DNA from 2 places in the Methylocystis sp. ATCC 49242 genome. Region 1 is predicted to be linked to the other one. Evidence: predicted binding sites of a transcription regulator. Region 1 holds the regulator's gene; the other holds the start of a gene.

Region 1 (3,411 bases):
GCGTTACGCGCAGGCGTGTAAAGGTTCTCGGACACGCGGGGGCGTCGCGCAAAGGGGAGCGGGTCGCATGAATTTCCAGGGTTTCAAGCCGTTTGCGGTTGTTGCGGCCTTCGCCGCCTTCACGCTGGCGGCCTGCGAGGACGGGGGCTTTTCGCACCGCTCGCTCGCGCCCATTCCGCCGGAGACCGTCGCGCTGATGGAGAAGGTCGGCACGACGAAGGAAGCGCCGATGCTCATCCGCGCCTACAAGAAAGAGGCGGAGCTCGAGATCTGGAAGATGCGGTCCGACGGCCGCTACGTCCATCTCAAAACCTTCCCCATGTGCCGCTGGTCGGGCCAGCTCGGCCCCAAGACGCGCGAGGGCGACCGCCAGGTGCCGGAGGGCTTCTATTCGATCACGCCGGCGCAGATGAACCCGAATTCGGCCTATTACCTGTCCTTCAACGTCGGCTACCCGAACCAGCTCGACCGCGCGCTGGGGCATAGCGGCGGGACCATCATGGTGCATGGCGCCTGCTCGTCGGCCGGCTGCTTCTCCATGACCGACAAGCAGATCGCGGAAATCTACGCGATTGCCCGCTCCTCCTTCGGCGGCGGCCAGCGCGCAATCCAGATGCAGTCCTATCCCTTCAAGATGACGGCCGAAAATCTGGCCAAGCACCGGCTTGACCCGAACATCGGCTTCTGGAAGAACCTGAAGGAAGGCAATGATCACTTCGAGGTGACGAAAGAGGAGCCGCAGGTCGCTTTCTGCGGCCGTCATTATGTCTTCAACGCCACGCCCGCGGGACATATGGACGCGGCCTCGGCCTGTCCGCCCCTGAAGCACAATCCGGAGATCGCGGCCCAGGTCGCCGAAAAGGCGGCCAAGGATGACACCAAGGTGGCCGAACTCGCCGAAAGCGGCGTGAAGCCGGTTCGCGTCGTCTATCAGGACGGCGGTCAGAACCCGGCCTTCGCCTCGCGCGTCGCCGAGGTGAGCCGCCCCGAGGCGATCGCCCCGCCAGTCGAAATCGCGCTGGAGGAAAAACCGGCCCGCGGCGCCGGCAAGGCCGCGACGCAGCTCGCCGCCAAATCGCCCGTCGTGACGGTCGCTGCCGCCAAGGCCGCCGCCGAGAGCCGGGAGGCGGAGGCGCCGCATCCGGTGGCGCAGGCCTTCGCGCCCGACGACCGCCGCGAGATGCAGGCGCTCGCCAGCGACGACAGCCCGACGAGCTCGATCAAGAAAGCGGCTCCCCGGAAGCCCGGCGCCCCCGATCCGGCGACAAAGAACAAAGCCGCCGCCCATTAGAGCGGCGGCGCCTCCGCGCTAGCTCCAGTTAACAGCCCCCTGACATAAGGCTTGCGGAACGCACCGGGAACGCATATGAATCGTTCATGATTTGTTTTTGAGCGATTCAGGCTCCCCTGCGGGTCTGTGTCGACGCTACGGCGCGAGTTCAGGGGCCAACTTTCGATGCTGACAAAGAAGCAAAGCGACCTTCTGCGCTTCATACATGAACGCCTGAAGGAGTCCGGCGTGCCGCCGTCCTTCGACGAGATGAAGGATGCGCTCGATCTGAGATCGAAGTCGGGGATTCACCGATTGATCCTCGCGCTAGAGGAGCGGGGCTTCATCCGCCGTCTTCCCAATCGCGCCCGCGCGCTCGAGGTGCTGCGCCTGCCTGAATCAGCGACGCCGCGCGGCGGCGGAGGGTCGCGGGGCGGAAAATTCTCGCCGGCTGTCATCGAGGGCAATCTCGGCCGTGTGCGGCCGCTGCACGAGCGGCGGGAGGAGGAGACCGGGCAGAATGTGGCGATTCCGGTCATGGGCCGCATCGCCGCCGGCACGCCGATCTCCGCGATCCAGAGCCGCAGCCACACCATCAGCCTGCCGCCCGACCTTCTGACCAGCGGCGAGCATTACGCGCTGGAAGTGCGTGGCGACTCCATGATCGAGGCCGGCATCCTCGACGGCGACACGGTCGTCATCAAGAAGCAGGACAACGCCGACACCGGCGACATCGTGGTGGCTCTCATCGACGACGAGGAGGCGACGTTGAAGCGTCTGCGCAAACGCGGCGCCTCGATTGCGCTCGAAGCGGCCAATCCGGCTTATGAAACGCGCATCTTCGGGCCGGATCGCGTGCGTATTCAGGGGAAGCTCGTGAGCCTCCTGAGGAAATACTGATTGGCCCGCATTCGCCCCATGCCCGCGCATGGCGAATGGGGGCGCGGCGGGCGTCCCGGGGCCGGAGCGAAGCTTCCTCCAGTCCGCAGCGCCTTGAAGCAGGGGCGATGCAAAAAAAGCCGCGGTCAGTCGTCCAGCGGCTCCGCCGCCTGAGCGTCGTCATTGTCGCTTTCAATTTCAGAGGCCTCGGGCGTGGTGATCCGGCCGCGCCTTTCCTGCGGGGCCTGCGACCACGGCCGATCCTCGTCGACGCCGCGCGCTCTCGTCCATTCGATCTTCTCGCCCTTCAGTCGCAAGGAAATCGCGCCCGTTTCCACAAGCTTGCGACGATCTATGACGATCGGCGCGGCGCAACCTTCGGGCGCATGAAGCGGCGTGACGATGATCGCCGCGCGCGCGCAGTCTTCCAGAAAGGCGCCGCGCTCATTCACAAGGGCGACGATGCGCCCGTCGAACAGTCTTCCAACGCATCCCAGATCGTCGCAGGCGACGCCAGCTCCGGCGTCTGCGGCCGCGCGGGAATCCGCGTCGGCGCGCAACCATTGTTCGGACGCGAAGACGCTCGGTCTTTTGCCCAGAAGGGCGATTTCGCCGGAGGCGGCACGGAAGGCCGCCGAGTCGCCCGTCGGCGGAACGGCGAGATCGAAACCCGTTCCGTTTTTCGCGCCGAGCAGGCCGACGAGCGCCAGAGGTATCGCGGTCGCCCGGAGCGACCACGTCCGCCATAGCACCGCCGACAGAACGGCAAGCGCGAGAAAGACGATCGCCCAGGGCGCAAAAGCCTTCACATGCAGGCTCGCCCCCGGCGCGCTCGCGATCAGCCCCGCGAGATAGATGACGAGATCGATCCCGATCTTCAGATAGCGCCAGACGAAGCCGTCGAGGCCGAAAGGATAGAGGACCGCGCCGATCAGCGCGCAAGGCACGGCGAAAAATTCGATGATCGCCAGGGTCAGCGGATTTCCGACCAGCACATATGGACTGAGCTCGTGGAAATCATTGGCCATGAAGGAGGCGGTGGCGGAGGTGGCGCAAAGGGTCGCGAGAAGCGCCGCGCCCGGTCCGTGCACCAATCGCTCGACCAGGGCTTCGCGCAGTTCCGCAAGTCGCCCGCGCATGCTCGGGCCGACAGGGCGCGCGCGGCTTCGTCCGAGATAATCGCCGCGCCATTCATAGACCGCGATCAGCGCCGCGACGGCGGCGAAGGAAAGTTGAAAACTCGCGCCGAGCAGCGCCTCCGG
Region 2 (3,411 bases), 770 kb from region 1:
CAGCCGCGCTTCGTCATTGACGGATCGGGTCAAATCGGCTGGACGACAGCCTCGGGCAAGCCCCGGCTGGCTAATCTCGCGCCCGGAATCCGGCCATCGCGGCCGTGAAAACGAGGCTCCCCATGGATTTCGACAAGGCCATCGACGCGCATGTCGAGTGGAAGACCAAACTGCGTGGCGCGATCGCCGCACAATCGACTCTGGACGCCGCCGCAATCGGCAAGGACAACGCCTGCCCGCTCGGCCAATGGCTTCATGGCGACGCCAAGATCAAATATGGGCATCTGCCGACTTTCGCCGGCTGCGTGAGCGCTCACGCCGTTTTCCATCGTGAGGCCGGCCGGGTCGCCGCCATGATCAACGACAAACGCTATACCGACGCCGACGCCGCCCTCGGCGCCGGCACGCCCTATACCTCCGCCTCCATGGCGACGGGCGTCGCGATCGCCAAGTTGCGCAAGGAAGTCGGCGCCTGAGACGCTCAGCGCCTCTGGATCGAGCCCAGATAGGCGAGCAGAGCCTCGATCTGCGCGGCGCTGAAGCGGAACTGGGGCATCTCCATGCCCTCATGGCCGACGACGATGCCCTCGCCCAGCGCCTCCTCCAGATTGTGAAGAGGATATTTGCGCGCGAGATGGCGGAAGGGCGGCGACTTCGGATTCGGGCTCTCGCCCGCGCGGCCGACGGCGTGGCACTTTCCGCAATTTTCCTGCGCGATCACAAGGCCGCGCCTGAGCATGGCCGCATTTCCGGCCGCGGCGAAAACCGCCGTTGAAAGGCCGAAAACGGCGCAAAGGGCAAGCGCGGAGATTTCGAATCGACGCATGGTCAAACTCTAGTCGCCGCTCCCGCCCCTGTCACGCCGCGCTTATTTGCGCACCACCAGAACGGAACATTTCGCGTGGCGCACGATCGTCTTGGCGTTCGAGCCCAGAAGATAGGTCGCCATGGTGGGACGGTGGGAGCCGACGACGATGAGATCCGCTCCCCAGTCCTCGGCCTCGGCGAGAACCTCCGGGTAGACCGCGCCGAACCGCACTGTGGAGGTTACCCGCTCGCGCGGCAGGTCGATCGCGGCCGTCAGGGCGGCCAGCTCCTTTTCCGCTGTCTCGCGCATCTCCTCGTCGAAATTCGGCGGGATATAGTCGATGAAGGCCACCGGCACGAGCGGCTGCACATTGATGAGCCGCAATTGCGCCCCGCCATTCGCTTTGGCCAGCGCGAGCGCCCCATCGAGCGCGAGCTGCGTCATTTCGGGCTCGCCCACGTCGACCGGCACAAGAATTTTGGAATACATGGGCGCCTCCCTTTGTTCGCCAATCTGCGCGCGATCCGCCGAATCTGTCCGACTATACTAGAGCGGCGGCCGCGCGCCACCCATTCGCCCGCCGCGGCCGCTGGCGTGATCGACGAAAATCGACGCGCGAACAAAAAAAGAACTTGGCGGCAAGAACAAATCATGCACAATAGGAATATCAACCGACCGTTGCCTCTGCCCACAAAACCGTGCCAGAAGGAATTTCAGCTGTGAGCCAAGCCAATCTCCGCCTCGTGGAAGGATCGTCCGTGGACAAGACCAAGGCCCTTGACGCCGCGCTGTCGCAAATCGAGCGCGCCTTCGGCAAGGGCTCGATCATGCGGCTCGGCAAGAATCAGAAAGCCGTCGAGATCGAGACGATCTCTACCGGCTCGCTCGGGCTCGACATCGCCCTGGGCGTCGGCGGCCTGCCGCGCGGTCGCGTGGTCGAGATTTACGGGCCCGAATCGTCGGGCAAGACGACCTTGACCCTCCATGTCATCGCCGAGGCGCAGAAGATGGGCGGCGTCTGCGCCTTCGTGGACGCGGAGCACGCTCTCGATCCCGTTTACGCCCGCAAGCTCGGCGTCAATCTGGAGGAGCTGCTGATTTCCCAGCCCGACACGGGCGAGCAGGCGCTCGAGATCACCGACACCCTCGTGCGATCCGGCGCGGTCGACGTGCTCGTCGTCGATTCGGTCGCGGCGCTGACGCCGCGAGCGGAAATCGAGGGAGAGATGGGCGACGTTCAGCCGGGCCTGCAGGCGCGCCTGATGAGCCAGGCGTTGCGCAAGCTTACCGCCTCCATCGCCCGCTCCAACACGCTCGTCATCTTCATCAACCAGATCCGCATGAAGATCGGCGTGATGTATGGCTCGCCGGAAACGACGACGGGCGGCAACGCCCTGAAATTCTACGCCTCCGTCCGGCTCGACATCCGCCGCACGGGATCCATCAAGGACCGCGACGAGGCGATCGGCAATCAGACTCGCGTCAAGGTGGTCAAGAACAAGGTTGCCCCGCCCTTCAAGCAGGTCGAATTCGACATCATGTATGGCGAAGGCGTCTCCAAGGTCGGCGAATTGATCGACCTGGGCGTGAAGGCGGGCGTGGTCGAAAAATCGGGCGCCTGGTTCTCGTACGACAGCCAGAGACTGGGCCAAGGCCGCGAGAACGCCAAGAATTTTCTTCGCCAGAACCCCGAAGCCGCCGCCCGTATCGAACAGGCGATTCGCGAAAACGCCGGTCTCATCGCGGAACGCATTCTCGACGTCGCCGATGGCGACGAGGCCGAGGACTGAACCGACCGGCGCGCCTCGCATGCGCTGCTTGGGCGCCATATGGTGTGACCCCGGCGGGTTTTCATCGCGTCAAAGGCCCGCTCATCGGGCCTTTTTCATTGCCGAAACCGCGCAGGACTGGCATATCGCCCGCAAATCCCGGATGTCCGGCGACATGAACCGCCGCCGGCGCCCGTTTCCCGATCGGGCGCGCTTGCCCGCAAGCGCCCTCGCGCGGACGGCCGGTTTCCCCATATGATCGTGGAGTGATCCCGATCCTGCTCCAGCGAGCTGCATGACAATGAGTGGCGTCAACCAGATCCGTTCGGCCTTTCTCGACTACTTCGTGCGCAATGGGCATGAGAAAGTCGCCTCCTCCCCGCTTGTGCCGCACAACGACCCGACGCTGATGTTCACCAATGCGGGCATGGTGCAGTTCAAGAACGTGTTCACCGGCGTCGAAAAACGCCATCAGGCGCGCGCAGCCTCCGCTCAGAAATGCGTGCGCGCCGGCGGCAAGCACAATGACCTGGACAATGTCGGTTACACGGCCCGGCATCACACATTCTTCGAGATGCTGGGGAATTTTTCCTTCGGCGACTATTTCAAGGAAGGCGCGATCGAACTCGCCTGGGGCCTGATCACCAAAGAATTCAGCCTGCCGGTCGAGAAACTCCTCGTCACCGTCTATCACGACGACGACGAGGCGTTCGATTTATGGAAGAAGATCGCCGGTTTCCACGACAGCCGCATCATCCGTATCGCGAGCTCCGACAATTTCTGGAGCATGGGCGACACCGGTCCCTGCGGCCCCTGCTCCGAAATCTTCTACGA

The links. Region 1 encodes LexA, which represses DNA repair genes until DNA is damaged. Its sites were predicted from a motif close to TGTTCNNNNTGTGTTCNG; they were not measured.
Region 2: a site for LexA is predicted at 1,424-1,441, ahead of recA (recombinase RecA). Genes of this name have one in related genera too.

The regions. Positions count from the first base shown of each region.
Region 1 is NZ_KE124774.1:4,267,034-4,270,444, forward strand. It holds gene MET49242_RS22790 (murein L,D-transpeptidase family protein) at 68-1,291, shown strand; gene lexA (transcriptional repressor LexA) at 1,457-2,170, shown strand; gene MET49242_RS22800 (ComEC/Rec2 family competence protein) at 2,296-3,411, opposite strand, start outside.
Region 2 is NZ_KE124774.1:3,501,754-3,505,164, reverse strand. It holds gene MET49242_RS19285 (hypothetical protein) at 1-108, shown strand, start outside; gene MET49242_RS19280 (CZB domain-containing protein) at 123-476, shown strand; gene MET49242_RS19275 (cytochrome c) at 482-826, opposite strand; gene MET49242_RS19270 (universal stress protein) at 869-1,297, opposite strand; gene recA (recombinase RecA) at 1,528-2,598, shown strand; gene alaS (alanine--tRNA ligase) at 2,879-3,411, shown strand, end outside.